DNA from 3 places in the Streptomyces sp. NPDC001922 genome. Region 1 is predicted to be linked to each of the others. Evidence: riboswitches for the same ligand, from Rfam matches in the RefSeq annotation. Region 1 holds a riboswitch; each other region holds the start of a gene.

The links. A riboswitch is a leader RNA that binds a small molecule or an ion and turns the genes downstream of it on or off. The one in region 1 is predicted to bind cyclic di-AMP.
Region 2: another riboswitch for cyclic di-AMP. It lies ahead of ACFYYR_RS19340 (M23 family metallopeptidase); the one in region 1 lies ahead of ACFYYR_RS06325 (C40 family peptidase).
Region 3: another riboswitch for cyclic di-AMP. It lies ahead of ACFYYR_RS22985 (M23 family metallopeptidase); the one in region 1 lies ahead of ACFYYR_RS06325 (C40 family peptidase).

The regions. Positions count from the first base shown of each region.
Region 1 covers NZ_JBIASV010000003.1:190,384-196,660, reverse strand. Annotated here, with positions in the region: gene ACFYYR_RS06330 (ATP-dependent Clp protease ATP-binding subunit) at 1-1,750, opposite strand, end outside; cyclic di-AMP (ydaO/yuaA leader) riboswitch at 2,503-2,659, shown strand; gene ACFYYR_RS06325 (C40 family peptidase) at 2,664-3,137, shown strand; gene ACFYYR_RS06320 (hypothetical protein) at 3,498-3,749, shown strand; gene ACFYYR_RS06315 (inositol monophosphatase family protein) at 4,167-4,982, opposite strand; gene ACFYYR_RS06310 (TIGR03668 family PPOX class F420-dependent oxidoreductase) at 5,907-6,277, opposite strand, start outside.
Region 2 covers NZ_JBIASV010000009.1:380,828-387,104, reverse strand. Annotated here, with positions in the region: gene ACFYYR_RS19350 (PrsW family intramembrane metalloprotease) at 1-912, shown strand, start outside; gene ACFYYR_RS19345 (aldo/keto reductase) at 1,049-1,990, opposite strand; gene ACFYYR_RS19340 (M23 family metallopeptidase) at 2,176-3,228, opposite strand; cyclic di-AMP (ydaO/yuaA leader) riboswitch at 3,240-3,381, opposite strand; gene ACFYYR_RS19335 (PP2C family protein-serine/threonine phosphatase) at 3,653-4,915, opposite strand; gene ACFYYR_RS19330 (hypothetical protein) at 5,112-6,277, shown strand, end outside.
Region 3 covers NZ_JBIASV010000012.1:114,616-120,892, forward strand. Annotated here, with positions in the region: gene ACFYYR_RS22980 (M16 family metallopeptidase) at 1-1,042, shown strand, start outside; cyclic di-AMP (ydaO/yuaA leader) riboswitch at 1,370-1,528, shown strand; gene ACFYYR_RS22985 (M23 family metallopeptidase) at 1,542-2,336, shown strand; gene ACFYYR_RS22990 (GntR family transcriptional regulator) at 2,545-3,252, shown strand; gene ACFYYR_RS22995 (HPr family phosphocarrier protein) at 3,522-3,803, opposite strand; gene ACFYYR_RS23000 (GNAT family N-acetyltransferase) at 3,922-6,277, shown strand, end outside.

The DNA.
Region 1 (6,277 bases):
GCTCGGTCTTGCCGACGCCCGTGGGGCCGAGGAAGAGGAAGCTCCCGATCGGGCGGTCCGGGTCGGCCAGCCCCGCCCGGGACCGCAGCACCGCGTCGGCCACCGCCGCCACGGCCTCGTTCTGCCCGACGACCCGGTGGTGCAGATGCTCCTCCAGGCTGAGCAGCCGGTCCCGCTCCTCCTCGGTGAGGCTGCTGACGGGGATGCCGGTCTGCCGGGACACGACGCCGGCGATGTCCTCCATCGTGACCTCGTCCACCTGGCCACGCTGGTGGCTGCCGCTGCCGATGCGGCCGTCCAGATCGGCGATGCGGTCGCGCAGTTCGGTGGCCCGCTCGTACTGTTCGGCGGCGACCGCCTGGTCCTTGTCCCGGGCGAGCTGCTCGGCTTCGCGCTCCATGGCGCGTACGTCGGTGCCCCGGGTGGCGGACCGCAGCCGGACCCGGGCCCCGGCCTGGTCCATCAGATCGATCGCCTTGTCGGGCAGGTACCGGTCGGTCAGGTAGCGGTCGGAGAACTCGACGGCCGCGAACAGCGCCTCGTCGGTGTACCGGACCTGGTGGTGCGCCTCGTAGCGGTCGCGCAGTCCGCGCAGGATCTCCACGGCGTCGGCGGTGCTGGGCTCGGGGACGAGGACGGGCTGGAACCGCCGGGCGAGCGCGGCGTCCCGCTCGACGTAGCGGCGGTACTCCTCCAGCGTGCTCGCACCCACGACGTGGAGCTCCCCGCGGGCCAGCGCGGGTTTGAGCATGTTGCCGGCGTCCATGGCCCCGCCCTCGGAACCGCCGCCCGCGCCGACGACGGTGTGCAGCTCGTCGATGAAGACGACCAGCTGGTCCGAGTGGGTGCGGATCTCGTCGATCAGGCCGGTGAGCCGCTCCTCGAAGTCCCCGCGGAAACGGGTGCCGGCCACCACTCCGGAGAGGTCCAGCTGGATGACCCGGCGGCCGAGGAGGATGTCGGGGACGTCGCCGTCGGCGATCCGCTGGGCCAGGCCCTCGACGATGGCGGTCTTGCCGACCCCCGCCTCACCGATCATGACGGGGTTGTTCTTGCCCCGGCGCGCGAGCACCTCGATGGTCTGCTCGATCTCCTCGTCGCGCCCGATCACCGGGTCGATCCGGCCTTCGGTGGCCAGCTCGGTGAGGTCCCGGCCGTACTTGTCGAGGTTCGGGGTGTTCCGCTCCTCCGGTCCGGGCCGCTGCCCGGTGGTACCGGACGTGCTCGTCGAGCCGTCCCGGGATCCGGCCGGCGGCGAGAAGTGCGCGGCGTTGAGAATCTGGCCGGCCGTGGAGTCGCGGTTCGCGGCCAGCGCCACGAGCATGTGCTCCGGGCCGATGTACGAGGCACCGGTGGAGCGCGCGATCTCATGGGCGTCGAGCAGGGCGCGCTTGACCGCCGGGGTGACGGCGATCGAGGTGCGCGGCGGTCCGTTCCCGGCCTGCCGGTCGATCTCCGCGGCGAGCGCGTCGGGGTCCGCGCCGGCCCGGGTGACCATGCCGCGCGTCGGCTCGGTGGAGAGCGCGGCCCGCAACAGGTGCTCGGTGTCGAGGTCGGAGCTGCCGTGCCGGGCGGCGTAGGTGGCCGCGGCGGAGACGAGCTGCCGCGCGGAGCCGCTCATCATGCGGCTGAAGTCGATGCGCCGCGCGTCCGGCGGCTGCCCGGGCTGGCCGCCGCCGAGGAAGTGCGAGAAGAAGTCTCCGAGGGGGTCCGGGCCGTGGTCCTCGGGACCCTGCTGGCCGTCGGTCATGGGTATCCGTCCCCGTGGTCCGGCCGGACCGGGCCACGCTGTCTCGGTGCGCGTGCGGCGGTCGGACACGGTCCCGCAGGCCCGGCGTACAACGGACCGCCGTAACCCCACCTGCCCCAATTTAGACGATATGGGGGCAGTGTGCCGGGCCCGGACGGAGGCGGTGCGCCGGGTCGGGCCGGCAGCCGGAAGGACTCACTCCGGCCGCTCGCGGTCATGGGTGACTCCGCGGGCGCCGACCGGCCGGGGAGTCGCGGAGTCGTCCCGCGCGGAGCCCGGCCGGGCCCCCGTCCGCATCGTGTGCGGCCGACGCGGCGCGGGCGCCGGCCGTGCCGGTCCGCCGTTCCGTGACCTCCGGCCGGCCCTCCGCTCCGCGCGGCGTCCCGCGAGGGCCGGCGCCCTCCGGGGGCGCCCCTGGGAGGTGGTTCCCCGTCAGCGGCACACTCCCGGCAGTGTTCATCTGTCACACCGTCAACTCGACTGCGAAGAAGCGGAGTTGGGGATACCGGAAGTGCCGGGAAGTGGCGCTGAAGATGCCCAACTTCAGGCTGATCAAAGCCCGTTACCGAAGGTATTCACACCGCCCGGCGCGCCCGGATCGCCCAATCGGATGAGAGTGAAGAAGTTCACAGAAGGCCATTTCGGCTCTGAAATACGGTGGTTGATGACGCAGGATCCATAACCGACAACAAGCCCCCGCCGACCGAGGCGGGGCGATCCGGATGGACGCCGAGTCCTGCCGCCGTCCGGATGTACCGCGAACACCCACCTTCGGCAGGAGCGGGAGACCCAAGCACGACCGAGCCATGAAGGTGATGGCTCTTGGGGTGAAGCCACATCATGTGGCCGGGCAACTTCGCCGGCCCGAACCCGACAGGTCATCTTTCGCAGGCGGATGACGAAGGGCTTCCGCATGTCTGCGCGTACACGCATTCCTGCGCTCATATCCCGTGCCGGAACCACCTCGGTTCTCACGGCCGCCGCTCTCGCCGGTTCGACGCTGATACCCGCTGCCGCGCCCACCGCGGAAGCGGCCACGCCGGCCGGCAAGGCTCTGAGGATCGCGGCTTCCAAGAAGGGATCCCCCTACCGCTACGGTGCGGTGGGCCCGCACCGGTTCGACTGCTCCGGCCTCACGCTGTACTCGTTCAAGCGGGTGGGCAAGAAGCTGCCACGCACGGCGGCTGCCCAGTACAACAAGACCCGCCATGTCTCGGTGCGCTCCCGAAAGGCGGGTGACCTGGTCTTCTTCCACTCGGGTGGCAGCGTCTACCACGTCGGCATCTATGCGGGGAAGGGCAGGATCTGGCATTCGCCGAAGCCCGGGAGGACGGTGCGCAAGGAGCGGATCTGGACCCGCAGCGTCTGGTACGGGCGGGTCAAGTAGGCCGTACCGCCGCTCGGCCGGACTGGCTGGGGGCCGGACGGCCTGGCGGCCGGACCGGCCGGGGCGGGGTCGGCCGCGTCGGCCGGTGCCGCGGATGGTCCCGTCGCGGGCCGGCCGCGCCCGGCCGCCGGCGCCGACGCCGGCCCCGGCCTCCCTCGTGAGGCCGAGGCAGGAGTCGGCGGAGGTTTCCGGGCGTACCGGCTTTCACCGGCCGAGCGCATACGGCGGTCCGGAGAGGGAAATTCCGCTTGCCCCGGATATTCCATTCCGTTTCCCTGACCGGCCCGCCCGTATGCCGGTATCGCGCCCCGTACGGATATCCCGCCGCTCTTCGGGCGGGTGATACGTGGGGCACCGGCCATGACCGACCCGGAGAAGTGGTCATGGCCGGTGCTTTCACCCCTGCATTCCGGTTCGGCGCGGCCGCCGGCCATTCCCGCCGTATCGCGGAGTGATGGCGCGGTGACGCCGCGCGGTTTCTTCTCCGCATGCGAGGTCACCGTCCGCCGATATTTCCGATGCGCCATGCGACCCGAAGTCCGGCTCACCCGCCGCAGCGAAACTCTGACCGGAAAACGTCGCTTCTGGCGCGGGCCGACGGAGAAAGGCTGACGGAGAGCCGTCCGTCGGGTGGGACGGGTGTGCGGTCAACGGGAAGGCGGGCGTCCGGCCGGCCCGCCGGGGTCCGTCCGGAGCCCGGCGTGGACCGGAACCGGAGTGTCAGCGCTGGGCGCCGCAATTGGTGCACAGCCAGCCGCCCTTGGGGCTCTGCTGCATCGGTGCGCCGCACTGCGGGCACTGGTTGCGGATCTCCGCCGGATCGATCCTCACGGCTGCCTCCTGTCGTCTGTCGTCGTCCATCGGATGAGAAGACGCTCCGTGGAGCCCGTAGGAAGTGCTGCCCCCTGATCGTGGCGCAAACGCGGGCCGAGAAGGGGAACATCCGGCCGAGGGACGATCCCGCGCACGCTTTCGGCCACCTGCCGGTATCCGGCCGGGAGGCCCGGCCCGCGTCCGGGAGACGCGGTGTCAGCTCTCGGACGGAGTGGCCGAAGGGAGCGGTACGGCCAGCAGCTCCGCGACCCGTCGCGCCGTCGAGGCATCCCGTGCGGCGGTGAACGGGACGACGCCCTGGTTCATGCGGAACGGCTCCCCGCGCGCCGTGAGCGCGGTCCCGCCGGCCTCCTGCACGAGCAGCACACCGGCGGCGTGGTCCCAGGGGTTGTCCCAGGTGTAGGCGACCGCGTCCAGTTCGCTCCGCGCCACGTCCAGGTAGTCGCACCCCGCCGAACCGCTCGCGCACGCCTTCACGCCGTGCTCCGGGGCCAGTTCGTAGAAGCGGTGCTGCTGCTCGGCGGTCAGGTGGGCGGGCCGGGCGCTCGCCACCTGCAGGACGCCGCTTCTCGGGGCGGGGCGCAGCCGCAGCGGCGCACCGTCGAGCAGTGCCCCCTCGCCGCGCCGTGCCACGGCCGTCAGGCCCGGCACCGGCAGATGGGTCCACGAGGCCAGCAGTTCGCCGTGGCGCACGACGGACACCAGGGTGGCGAACTCGGGCAGCCCGCGGACGAAGTTGGCCGTCCCGTCGATCGGATCGATGATCCAGACCGGGCCGTCGTCGTGCAGGGAGTCCAGCAGGCCGGGGTCGGCCGCCACCGCCTCCTCGCCGATGACCAGCGAGCCGGGGGCCATCGAGCTCAGCACCTCGGTGAGCCGCTCCTCCACGTTCCGGTCCGCGACCGTGACGAGGTCCCCAGGGCCGGTCTTCTCGCTGATGTCGGCATCCGACAGCCTGCCGAAGCGGGAGAGCACCTCCTCGGCGACCACGGTCCGGATCAATTCTTCCACCGCACCATACGTTCCAGAGCCGAACATGCGTCCATCTAACGCGATCGGTGCGCGCCGCCTCGCGGCGGGTCGGTGCCGGTGGTGGGGGGCGTGGTCGTCGCGGCCGACGCGGTGGGGAGGGGCCTCCGGGGGCCGGTATCCGTCCTCGCCGAGGGGCGACGCTCGGCGAGGCGGCTTCCGGCGAGGGGTTCGGCCCTCGCCGGGGGCGCGTGGCGAGAGGGGTCAGTCCTCGACGCGGGGTACGGGGGGTGGGGGGTTCTCTTCCTCGGGCGGGCTGACCCAGCCGCAGATGCCGCAGACGTAGCGGTTGTGCAGCCCGTCTATCTGTGCCCCGCAACCGGGGCACGTCGTGGTCCAGTAGGGCTCGCCGCTCAACGTTGTGCTCCGCAGTTTCCGCACAGCCAGCCACCGCTGGGGCTCTGCTGCATCTGGCCGCCGCACTGCGGGCACTGGTTTCGCAGCTCTCCCGGATCGATTCTCACATTCTTCTCCCGTCGTTCTCCGTCAGATGAGAGCCGATGCGAGGCGCACAGGTTCCCCTTTTCACTCATCTTTGGCTAGTGATTCACGCTCAGTAATTGACTGTCGGGGGAATTCGTTGCGGGCTCAACCGATGTCCGCGAAGCGGACTCTGATATTCCGGGAAGTCGGGAGGCGGTCCGGAAGGCGGGAATCGTGCCGGCGCGGGAAACGGGTCACTCGATTATCCGGACCGCGCGCGGAGCCTGTCATCGTTCTGCGGGTGGAGTGTCGCCACCCTGAGTGCGCGCGTTCCGGCCATTCCGAGCGGTGTTTCCGGCCAGTCGCGGTGCGGCCGACCGTCGGCGGGACGCGACCCGCTGGCCGCGTGTGCCGTCCGTGTCGCCGGGCTCCGCCCGGGGGATTCCGGGTGCGGCCGGGACGACCCCTGTCGGGACGGTGGCCCTACCGGCTCCGCCATCCGTGCCAGTGCTCCACGGCCACCAGGATCACCGGGCCGTCCGGGGGAGTCCTTGCGTACTGGGGGTACTTGGCCCGCAGCGGTGCCAGTGCCGGGTGGAGGTGTGGTGCGGCTCCCGGTGGGTGCTCCGCCGGGTCCTCGATGCGGGCCGTGCCGTCGGCCCGGACCCACCACAGGTCGCCCCAGTCGTCGTCGTACGCGTCGGCCAGGAGGCAGACGGAGGGGTGTGCCCTGATGTTGGCGAGCCGTTGCAGCTCATGGGTCCGTTTCGGCTTGTGGTCGACCGCCGTGACCACTGTGTCGTCCCACAGGGCGAAGGTCACCGGCACCAGGTGCGGACGCCCTTCGGGGCGCA
Region 2 (6,277 bases), on a different contig from region 1:
GCGTTCACCGAGAACATCCTCTACCTGGGCAACGCCTTCGGTGAGGACCAGGCCGTGGGCTCGTCCGGCTTCCAGTCGGTCACGGCCGCGACGTTCTTCATCCGGATCGTGCTGTCGCCCTTCGCGCACCCGCTGTTCACCGCGCTGACCGGTATCGGCTTCGGCATCGCGTCGCTCGCCGCGCAGCGCCAGCGCGCCCGGCGCGTCCTGCTGCCGCTGGCCGGTCTGCTGACCGCGATCGTGCTGCACGCCGTCTGGAACGGCTCGGCCACCGTCGGCGGCTACGGCTTCATCGCCGTCTACGGGATGTTCATGGTGCCGGTCTTCGGGCTGCTGACCTGGCTGGTGATCTGGTCGCGCAGCAGCGAGCTCAAGACGGTCCGCAGCCATCTGCCGGCCTATGTGGCGGCGGGCTGGCTGGCGCCGGCCGAGCCGCACGCGCTGTCCTCCATGAAGGCGCGGTCCATCGCCCGTACCGTGGCGCGCCGTACCCACGGCGCGGCCGGGCGCCGCATGGTCGTCGAGTACCAGGTCTGTGCGACGGCCCTGGCGTTCCTGCGGCAGCGCGCCCACCGGGGAGCGGCGGGCACGGACTTCGTCGCCCGGGAACAGGAGCTGCTGCACCATCTGTGGCAGCGCAAGGACATGGCGCAGCCGGCGCTGGCCCACGCGGCCCGTATGACGGCACCGGCATGGGCCGGTCCGCAGCAGTGGACTCCGCCGCCGCCCGGGTACGGCTACGCGCCGCCGGGCGGACCCCAGCCGTCCGGCCATCCGTATCCGCCGCAGGGCCAGGGGTACGGACCGGCACCGGCTCAGGGGTACGGGCAGCCTCAGGGCCAGGGGCCGTACGGGCAGGCCGCCGGGCCGCACGGGCCGCACGGGCCCGGCACCCGCCCGTACGGCCCCTGAACCGGCCTCTCGGCCCCCGAGGACCCGGCATGCAGAGCCGTCCGGCCGGCCGAGAGCTCCCGGGCTGCGGGAGCCCACGCCCGGCCGTGCGGAACCGGGCTGCCGCCCCGGTCGCGGACCGGTCGGGCCCGCTCCGTCAGGCGGACGCCGTCGTCAGAGCCGCGAGTTCGTGCTCGTCCAGGCGGAGGTCCGCGACCGCCAGCAGGGTGCCGAGCTGCTGCACCGTGCGGGCGCTGGCCAGCGGCGCCACCACGGTGGGCTGGGCGGCGAGCCAGGCCAGGGCTACCGCGGCCGGCTCGGCTCCCCGCGCGGTCGCGATCCCGTCGAGCGCGGCCAGGACACGCTCGCCGCGCTCGGTGCCCTGGTACTCCGCCGCCCGGCCCGCGCGGGCGCTGTCCACCGTGGTGCCCGGCCGGTACTTGCCGGTGAGGAAGCCGGCGGCGAGCGCGAAGTAGGGAACCGCGCCCAGGCCGTGCCGGGCGGCGACCTCGGCGAGCGGCCCTTCGTAGGTGTGGCGGGAGACCAGGTTGTAGTGCGGCTGGAGGGCCACGTACCGCGCCAGGCCCTCGCGTTCGGAGAAGAGCAGCGCCTCCTCCAGCCGCTCCGGGGTGATGTTCGACGCGGCGATCTGCCGGACCTTGCCCTCCCGGACGAGCGCGTCCAGGGCGGTGAGGAACTCCTCGACGGGGAGGGCGGGGTCGTCGTAGTGCGTGTAGTAGAGGTCGATGCAGTCCGTGCGGAGGCGGCGCAGCGACTGCTCGGCCGCTTCCTTGACGGTCTTCGCGGAGAGCCCCTTGTAGTCGGGGTGCGCCCCCACCTTCGTCGCGATCACGACGTCCGCGCGATTGCCGCGGGCGGCCATCCAGTTGCCGAGGACCGTCTCTGACTCGCCGCCGGCATGGCCCGGCACCCAGGCCGAGTAGGCGTCGGCCGTGTCCACGAAGTTGCCGCCGGCCGCGGTGTACGCGTCGAGAACGGCGAAGGACTCCGCCTCGTCCGCGGTCCAGCCGAAGACATTGCCGCCGAGGCAGAGCGGGGAGACGGTCAGGTCGCCGAGGGACTTGCGCTGATCAGCCATATCAGGCGTGAACGGCGGGACGGTGGGGCCTATTCCGTCGCCAACCGCGGTACGGGGGAGGCTGTTGTCGTTCCGCGGGCGGCTGCGCCGGGGCGCCGCGGACAGGCCGACAGCCCTGGTGTCGGGGGGACGTCACCAGGGCTGTCGGAGGATGCGGCGGCGGGCGCCGGTGGCGGGAGCGGCCGTCAGATGGAGAGGCCGCGGTCCCGCAGCCAGGAGGCCGGGTCGATCGGGGAGCCGCCGTCGGGACGGACCTCGAGGTGGAGGTGGGGACCGGTGACGTTGCCGGTGGCGCCGACGCGGCCGATGGTCTCGCCCGTGGTCACCTTGCCGGAGGTCTTCGTCATCGAGGAGAGGTGGCAGTACCAGACCTCGGTGCCGTCGTCGAGGGTGAGCACGATCCGGTAGCCGTACGCCCCGGCCCAGCCGGCCTGGGTGATGGTGCCGCCGTGGACCGCCTTGGCGGGGGTGCCGGTGGGGGCCGCGAAGTCCTGGCCGGTGTGGTCGTTGGACCAGAGGTCGCCGGCCTGCCCGAAGCTGGAGGTGAGGGTGTAGGAGGAGACCGGGACGGTGAACTCCTTGGCGAGCTTCGCCACCCGCTCGGCCTCGGCCTTCTTGCGTGCCGCTTCCTCCGCGGCCTTCTTCTTCGCGGCGGCGGCCGCGGCCTGCTTCCGCTCGGCCTGCTCGGCCTGCTCGGCGGCCTTCTCCGCGGCGGCCTTCTCCGCGGCCGCGCGCTCGGCCTTCTCGGCGGCGGTCTGCTGCTGCTCGGCCTGGCGCATGATGCGGGCGCGCAGCGCCTCGCCCGCGCCGGTGCCGTCGGCGGCCTCCTCCTCGGTGAGCCCGGCGTCGCTCAGCGGGGAGGCGGAGGCGACGGCGACCGGGGCCTGGTCCGCGTCGTCCGCGACCAGGGAGCCGATGCCGGGCAGGGAGGCGGCGTCGGGAAGCTTCTCCGAGACGTGGGAGAGGTCCGGCATGGAGATGGAGACCGGCGGCTTCTCCTGCGCACTGGCCATGCCGCCCGCGCCGACGGCGGCGAAGACGCCCACGCCGAGAACGGCGCCACTGCGGGCCATGCCGCCACCGCGCTGCTTGACGACGCGGTGCCGGCCGCGTATCGGGGCGACGGATTCCTCGGTCGGGTTCCAGTCACCCGCTGCGGCCGGGGGTTCCTCACCGAATCCGGGATCGAAACTCTGGGGTGTGTACGGGGATTCGGGGGCAGGCCTGTTGGACGCCACGCGGGCGCACTCCTTTCCTTCCTTCTCGCCTACCGGGTTAGCTGACGGGTTCGGAGCAGGAAGGTCTCCTACGGACCCCTCTGGGAGAGACGCCCGATTCACCCCAAGGTGTTGGTTCCCCGGTTCCCTGGGTGCAGGTGGTGCTGGTGTGTCCGGTGGTGCAGGCCCTGCGGGGTGGTGCTGTGTGTGCGGGATTCGGCGATGGCGCACGGTGCCGTCTCTTGTGACGGCTGGGACGACCGCGCTGCGTTATCGAACGTTAATAGGGCCGGGGCTGGATTCCAAGCGGTTCTCGTTGATCGTTAACAGATTGAGGCGGGAGCAATCCGGACATGTGCCGCCCAACAGGGGCGAGTTGATCCACTCCGCGAAACACGTTCCGGCTGATCGTGCGTCACTTGTTATGCGAAGTGATGCATTCCGGTCACGGACCGTAGGGTGCCGGGGCGGCGGCCCGGCCCTCGCCCGCGCCGCGGGTCAGCCCCACGGTCCGCCGGCGCTCCGGCTGCCGCCGCCCCGGCCGGCTGACCGCCAGCAGCGCCATGTCGTCCGCCGGCTCACCCCCGGTGTGCCGGGCCACGTCCTCGACGAGCGCGTCGAGGAGGGCGTCGGGCCCGGAGAACAGCCGGCCGTCGAGCCGCTGCGCCGGGTCGTAGAAGACGCCCTTCTCGTCCCGGGCCTCGGTCACGCCGTCGGTGAACAGCAGCAGGGTCGACCCGCGCGGGAAGTCGAAGGTGTCGATCTGCTCCGGCCAGGCCCCCAGATCCCCCATCCCGAGCGGGAGCGAGGCCACCCGCGGCTCGACCCCGCACACCGAGCCGTCGGCGGAGAGCAGCAGCGGCGCCGGGTGGCCGCGGTTGAGGACGCGCAGCGTGCCCTCGGGCGGCACCCCGTCGGTGGCGGAGGGGCGCGCGGCGCCCACCTCCGCCAGCACCGCGGTGGTGAAGCCCTCGAACCGGTCCAGGTCCTCGCCGCGCGCCTCGCGGGCCAGCGCCCGTTCGAGCCGGGCGGCGACCTCCACCAGATCCGGTTCCTCCTCCGCCGCCTCCCGGAAGGCGCCGATGACCACGGCGACCGCCGCGACGGCCCCCAGCCCCTTCCCCCGGACGTCGCCCACGATCAGGCGGACCCCGTGCGGGGTCTGCTGCACCGCGTAGAGGTCGCCGCCGATCCGGGCGTCGGCCAGCGCCGCCTCGTACCGGGCGGCGACCTGGAAGCCGCCGATGCGCTCGTCGGGCGTCGGCAGGACGGCGAGCTGGACCGCCTCGGCGATGCTGCGGGCCGACGCCAGCTGCCGGTCCCCGCGCCGCACCACCCGGTTGATGAACAGTGCGAGCAGGGCGACGGTCAGCACGGTGACCAGCTCGGTCACCGACTCGATGGCGCCCGCGTCGCCGTTGTAGAGGTGCAGGGCGACGACCGCTCCCCCGGCGGCGACCCCCGCCGCGGCCGTGGCCCGCAGCGAGAAGAACGGAGCGGCCACCAGCGGCGCGGCCGAGAAGAAGGGGGAGCCGGTGAACCGGGCCGGGGTCGAGAGGTCGAAGGTCAGCCCGCCGATGATCAGCAGCGCGGGCATCCAGCGGGCGATCAGGGACCGGCCTGCGAGGCGGTCGTCGTCGCGCCCGCGCTGGGCCCGAGCCCTGCCGCGGAGCCCGCGGCCCGTGCGGCCAGATCCCCCGACTCGCATCCCCACCTCGTGTCTCCTACCGTCCATGCGCGGCGCGGGAGCGGTACGGCACCGCCCCCTCAGGCTCACCGGTGACCGGCCGGACGGCGAATCGGCGTACGCCAGGTGATGGGCACCGGGCCACCCACACCCCATCCGTTATATCCGGTATGCCTGAAGAGCCCATTATTCCGCCTTTGGGGTTAGCGTCGTAAGTATGAAGAGCGCAGTACGCCGCACGGCCTGCTGGCCGGTGCTGGCGCTGTTGGCCGCCGCTCTGGTGCTGGTGGCCGTGATGGCTCCCGGCGCGCGGGCCGCGGACGGACTGGACAGCGCCGCCGCGGCCCTGAAACAGGGCCCCGTCTACGTCGACCCCCGGGCCGCGTCCCAGCTGCCTCCCGCGGACGCCAATGCCCTGGCGGACAAGATCAAGAAGGCGGACAAGCCGGTCTTCGTCGCCGTGCTCCCCGCCACCTCCGAGTTCCCCTCGTCGACCCTGCTGCAGGACCTGCGGACCAAGACCGGCATCACCGGTGTCTACGCGGTCGCGCTGGGCGACCGGTTCGACGCCGGCGCCGACTCCTCTGTGATGTCGCGCAACACGGTCGACAACCTCACCGGCGCCGCGGCCCGCTCCGGCGACGGCAACGTCAAGGCCACGGTCACCGGCTTCGTCGACCAGGCCATCGAGCAGGCGAACGGCCACGCCCCCGACTCGTGGAGCGGCGGCTCGAACACCGACACGGGCACCTCGACCGGCTACAACAAGGTCGGCGGCGCGGGCCTGGCGGTCACGTTCGGCATCCTCCTCGCGGTCGCCGGCACCACCGTGTTCCTGGTGTCCCGCCGCGGGAAGAAGCGCCGGGCCGAGCGGGAGCGGGTGCAGCTGGCCACGCTCCGTCCGGTGGTCGACGAGGACATCACCGCGTTCGGCGAGGAGCTCGAACGGATCGACTTCGACCCGTCCGCCCCGGCGACGGACGACGCGATGCGCGAGGACTACGCCCGCGCGCTGGACTGCTACGACCGGGCGAAGCGCGCGATGGACGGCGCCCGGCGGCCGGACGACGTCCGGGGCGTGACCCAGGCGCTGGACGACGGGCGGTTCGCGCTGACCACGCTGGAGGCCCGACGGGACGGGCAGCCGCTCCCGGACCGCCGTCCCCCGTGCTTCTTCGATCCGCGCCACGGCCCCTCGGTCCAGGACGTGCAGTGGGCGCCCGAGGGCGCGGGCGAGCGGAGCGTGCCGGTGTGCGCCGCGGACGCCGCCCGCATCGCGGACGGCGAGGAGCCGATGGGCCGCACCGTGGACACCCCCTCCGGCCGGCGGCCGTACTGGGAGGCCGGGCCGCTCTACAGCCCGTGGGCCTACGGCTACTTCGG
Region 3 (6,277 bases), on a different contig from region 1:
CGCCTCCCGGCTGGCCAAGGCGCTCGGGCTGCTCGCCGACGCGCTGCGCGCCCCGGCGTTCCCCGACGGCGAGGTCGAGCGGCTCGTCGCCAACCGGCTGGACGAGATCCCGCACGAGCAGGCCAACCCGGCCCGCCGCGCCGCCAAGGAGCTCTCCAAGGAGCTCTTCCCGGCCTCGTCCCGGATGTCCCGCCCCCGGCAGGGCACCGAGGAGACCGTCGCACGCATCGACGCCGCGGCCGTCCGGGCCTTCTACGAGGCCCACGTCCGGCCCGCCACCGCCACCGCGGTGGTCGTCGGCGACCTGGCCGGCACCGACCTCGCCGCGGTGCTCGGCGACACCCTGGGCGCCTGGACCGGCGGCCCCGCCGAGCTGCGCCCGGTACCGCCGGTGACCGCCGACGACACCGGCCGCGTGGTGATCGTGGACCGGCCCGGCGCCGTGCAGACCCAGCTGCTGATCGGCCGCATCGGCCCGGACCGGCACGACCGGGTGTGGTCGGCCCAGGTGCTCGGGATCTACTGCCTCGGCGGCACCCTCACCTCCCGGCTCGACCGGGTGCTGCGCGAGGAGAAGGGCTACACCTACGGCGTGCGGGCCTTCGGCCAGGTGCTGCGCTCCGGCCCCGACGGCACGGGCGCCTCGCTGCTGGCCATCAGCGGCTCGGTGGACACCGCCTCCACCGGCCCGGCGCTCGACGACGCCTGGAAGGTGCTGCGCACTCTCGCGGCCGAGGGCCTGACCGACGCCGAGCGGGACGTCGCCGTGCAGAACCTCGTCGGGGTCGCGCCGCTGAAGTACGAGACGGCCGCGGCCGTCGCCGGCACTCTCGCCGACCAGGTCGAGCAGCACCTGCCGGACGACTACCAGGCACAGCTCTACGCCCGGCTCGCCGAGACCGGCACCGTGGAGGCGACGGCGGCGGCCGTCAGCGCCTTCCCGGTGGACCGGCTGGTCACCGTGCTCGTGGGCGACGCCTCGCAGATCGAGGAGCCGGTGCGGGCGCTCGGCATCGGCGAGGTGAAGGTGGTCGGCGGCTGAGCCGACCCGGCCCGGAGGCGGTGAGCGGGGAGGGTGCGTGCCCAACCCGGCGGTCCGCCGGGCCCGTTGCGGCGACGCCGCCCCAAGGGGCTTGTCCCCGGGGCCGGCTGACGCCGCGTCGGTCCGTTCCGGCGGACCGTGACACGACAGCGAACCCCGGTGCCGGGTACGGCACCGGGGTTCGGTCGTATGCCCGTTTTGTAGGTGAGGGCGAGTGTTCTCCTGTGGTGTGTGCAACAAAGATCGGCATTTCTTTGGCGATTGAAAGATGTCCCGTTTAGCGTCGGTGCGGCTGTTCGGTCGGACACCGGCCGCACCCGCGGCACCGGACAGTCATCGCCGAGTCCCCGTACGGCGCGAGCCAGGGGAGCCGGGGACCCGTGCGCAGTCCCTGGGGTGAATCGGACGCCTCTCCGGAGGGGTCCGTAGGAGACCTTCCTGCTCCGAACCCGTCAGCTAACCCGGTAGGCGAGAAGGAAGGAAAGGAGCACGCCGCCCCATGGCGTTCACCCGTGCCACCGGGAAACACCGCCGTCCGAGCCGCATGGCCCGCTCCGGCGCGAACATCGCAGGCATAGCCGCGCTCACCGCCGCAGGCGCCGTCACCTCGGTCGCCACGCCCGCGCTCGCCGCGCCCGGGGAGACCCCGGCGCCCGAGGAGACCGGGCTGCGCCAGGCGATCGTCGCCGGGGACACCCTCGCCGACACGATCGACGCCCAGGCGGAGGCCCAGCAGGAGGCCGCCGACGCGGCCGCCGCCAAGGCCAAGGCCGAGGCCGAGGCGAAGAAGCGGGCCGCCGAGGCGCGGCGCGAGGCCGCCGCCAAGGCCGAGAAGGCGCGCGAGGCCAAGGAGCGGGCCGCCCGCGAGGCCGAGCGCAAGCGTCTCAACACCTTCGTCCTCCCCGTTGAGGGCAGCAGCGTCTCCACCGGCTATCAGGCCTCCGGCGGCGCCTGGTCCTCCGGCAGCCACACCGGCATCGACTTCCACGCGTCCACCGGCACCTCCGTCCACGCCGTCGGCGCGGGCGAGGTCGTCGAGGCGGGCTGGGGCGGCGCCTACGGCAACAACGTGGTGATCAAGATGAAGGACGGTACGTACACCCAGTACGGCCACCTGTCCTCCATCGGTGTCTCCGTGGGCGAGACGGTCACCCCGGGGAAGCAGATCGGCCTGTCCGGCAACACCGGCAACACCACGGGCCCGCACCTGCACTTCGAGGCCCGTACCTCTCCCGACTACGGCTCGGACATGGACCCGGTCGCCTACCTCCGGTCGCACGGCCTCAGCCTCTGAGGCCTCGGGCCGCCGCCGGGCCGCACGGCAACGCCGGTCCGGCACGTCCAGCGGAGTTCGCCGGTCCGGCCTGTCCGAAAGACAACGCCGGTCCGGCGGTACGCATCGGAAACGCCTCCGCATTGCCATAGAGTTCCTGAACGGGGCGGCGCCGAATTGTGCTTCGCCCTTCACCTTTCACAGGAGGTCGGGCGATGCGGGGGCGACGGTGAACGGCAATACGCTGCCGACGGCCGGCAAAGGAATTCCGGCGCACGCGGTGTGCCAGGCGATCCGGGACGACATCGTCTCCGGTGCGCACCCGCCCGGCAGCCGGCTCACCGAGGAGGTGCTGGCCCGCCGGTACGGCGTCTCCCGGGTGCCCGTGCGGGAGGCCCTGCGCACGCTGGAGTCCGAGGGGTTCGTGACCACGCGCCGGCACGCCGGTGCCTGTGTCGCCGAGCCCACCGCGCAGGAGGCGGCCGACCTCCTCGACATGCGGGTGCTGCTGGAACCGCTGGGCGCCGCCCGTGCCGCACAGCGCCGCACCGAGGCCCACCTCAAGGTGTTGCGCGGACTGGTCCGGCTGGGCCAGGAGCGGGCCCGCCGGGGGCACACCGCGGATCTGCGGCCGCTCGGCGACTGGTTCCACGAGACCCTCGCCCAGGCGTCCGGCAGCCCCAGCCTGGCCTCGCTGCTCACCCAGGTCCGCCGCAAGGTCACCTGGGTGTACGCGGCCCATCCGCCGGTCCGCAGGGCCGAGTCCTGGCAGGAGTACGGGGCGGTCACCGACGCGGTGGCGCGGCGTGACGCGGACCGGGCCCGCGCGCTGATGGCCGCGCACGCCGAACGTTCCCTGGCGGCCTACCGACTGCGCCGGCCCTTTCCGGTGAGAAATCCGAAACAACCCGTCAACACGCTGAGCGCGGGGAATTAACAGAATTCCGGTACCGGCGGGCGGGAATTCGGTCCGCGCATTCCCGTCGGACGGGAAGGGGAACGGGAATCGGGACGGGGACGGAAAAGGGCCGGGCCGCGGCGCCCCTCCGAGAGGTTCACCACGGCCCGGCCGTGCACGCATGTCCCCGGCGGTCCGCACAGTGGCGGCCCGCACGTCGGCGGTCTGCACGGTGTCCCTTCCCGCGGCGGCCGCGCGCCGGACACCCGCAGGGCCGCCCACCGGGGCGGACCTGGTGCAAGGACCCCTCAGACGGTCTCCGGGAGCTCCTCCAGCCCCTCGGCGACCAGCTTCGCCAGCCGGTCCAGAGCGGCCTCGGCACCGTCGGCCTCGGAGGAGAGGACGATCTCCTCGCCGCCCTGGGCACCCAGTCCCAGCACGGCCAGCATCGAAGCGGCGTTGACCGGGGTGCCCTCGGGCTTGGCGATCGTCACGGGGACGCCGGAGGCGTTCGCCGCGCGAACGAAGATCGAAGCAGGCCGGGCATGCAGGCCCTCGGCCCAGCCGACAGTGACGCGGCGCTCAACCATGGTGTTGCCCTTCGGGTCGTGGCGGTCTTCAGATGGGACAGTTGTCTAGACCAGACGCGGCCAGTCTCTCACGGCACTTCCGGTGCTCCCCGCGGCCCTGCGCCCGTAGGCTTGGGCCATGGAACTGCCGTCGGAGCACGCCTACCCGACCCACTGGGAAGCCGACGTCGTGCTGCGTGACGGCGGCACCGCCCAGATCCGGCCCATCACTCCCGATGACGCCCAGCGCCTGGTGAGCTTCTACGAGCAGGTCTCGGACGAGTCGAAGTACTACCGCTTCTTCGCACCGTACCCCCGGCTCTCCGATCGCGATGTGCGCCGGTTCACCCACCACGACTACGTGGACCGGGTCGGCCTGGCGGCGACGGTGGGCGGCGAATTCATCGCCACCGTGCGGTACGACCGGATCGACGAGCGGGGCATGGCGGCGTCCGTCCCCGCCGACGAGGCCGAGGTCGCCTTCCTCGTCCAGGACGCCCACCAGGGCCGGGGCGTGGCCTCCGCGCTCCTGGAGCACATCGCCGCGGTCGCCCGCGAGCGCGGCATTCGCCGCTTCGCCGCCGAGGTGCTGCCCGCCAACACCAAGATGATCAAGGTGTTCACCGACGCCGGGTACACCCAGAAGCGCAGCTTCGAGGACGGGGTGGTGCGGCTCGAGTTCGGTCTCGAACCCACCGACCGGTCGCTCGCCGTGCAGCGCGGCCGGGAGCAGCGGGCCGAGGCCCGCTCCGTGCAGCGGCTGCTCGGTCCGGGCTCGGTCGCGGTCATCGGAACCGGGCGGCGGCCCGGCGGCGTCGGGCGCTCGGTGCTGCGCAATCTCCTCGACGGGGGCTTCACCGGCCGCGTCTACGCGGTCAACCACGCCTTCCCGGACGGCACCACGGAGCTGGAGGGGGTCCCCGCCTGCCGCTCGGTGAAGGACATCGACGAGCCGGTGGACCTCGCCGTCGTCGCGGTGCCCGCCGAGCACGTGCCGGCGGTGGTCGCCGACTGCGGCGAGCACGGCGTGCAGGGGCTGGTGGTCGTCTCCTCCGGCTACGCGGAGAGCGGGCCGGAAGGCCGCGACCGGCAGCGCGAACTCGTGCGGCAGGCACGCTCGTACGGGATGCGGATCATCGGGCCCAACGCCTTCGGCGTGCTCAACACCGACCCCGGGGTACGCCTCAACGCCTCCCTCTCGCCCGAGCTTCCCCCCGCGGGGCGGCTCGGCCTCTTCACCCAGTCCGGCGCGATCGGCATCGCCCTCCTCTCCGGCCTGCACCGGCGCGGCGGCGGGCACGTCGGGATCTCCACCTTCGTCTCCTCCGGCAACCGGGCCGACGTCTCCGGCAACGACTTCCTCCAGTACTGGCACGACGACCCGAACACCGATGTGGCGCTGATGTACCTGGAGTCCATCGGCAACCCGCGGAAGTTCACCCGGCTCGCCCGGCGCACGGCCATGGTCAAGCCCGTGGTCGTCGTCAAGGGCGCCCGGCACAGCGGCAGTGCGCCCACCGGCCACGCCGTGCCCACCACCCGGATCCCGGACGCCACCGTCTCCGCGCTGCTCCGGCAGGCCGGGGTGATCCGGGTCGACACGGTCACCGAACTGGCCGACGCCGGGCTGCTGCTCGCCGGGCAGCCGCTGCCCGACGGCCCCCGGGTCGCGATCCTGGGCAACTCCGAGTCGCTGGGCCTGCTCACCTACGACGCCTGTCTGACCGAGCGGCTCCGCCCGCTCCCGCCGCGCGACCTCACCACGGGCGCCACCCCGGACGACTTCCGCGCCGCGCTCTCCGCGGCGCTGGCCGACGACCTCTGCGACGCGGTCGTGGTCACCGCCATCCCCTGGGTCGGCGACGACGGCCCGCCGGACGGCGGGTACGGCGGCCGGGCGCTGGCCGCCGCGCTGCGCGAGGCGGTCGCCGCGAGCCCCGTCCGCAAGCCGGTGACCGTGGTCCACCTGGAGATCGACGAACTCGTCGGCGCGCTCGGGGCGCCGCTGGACGGACCGCCCGAGGGCGAGCCGGACGGCGCCCGCATCCCCGCCTACCCCGCCGCGGAGCGGGCCGTCCGGGCCCTCGCCGAGGCCGTCCGGTACGCCCAGTGGCGGCGGCAGGCCGCCGAGACCGGCCGGGTGCCGGAGTACGACGACATCCAGGAGGCGGAGGCCGGGTCCGACATCGATCTGCTGCTCGGCAGCGGGGCGGACGGCCCGGCCGCCGCCGAGCGGCCCGGCGGCGCGGCGATGCCCCGCAGCACGCCCCTGGGCCCCGCCGACGCGGAACGGCTGCTCGCCCGGTACGGCATCGCCGTGCGGCGCACCCTGCCCGCCCCCGACCCGGACACCGCCGCCGCTGCCGCCGCCCGCCTCGGTTACCCGGTGGCCCTCAAGACCACCGCCCCGCACCTGCGGCACCGCGCCGACCTCGGGGGAGTCCGGCTGGACCTCACCAGCGAGAAGGAGCTCCGCCGGGCCCACCAGGAGCTGA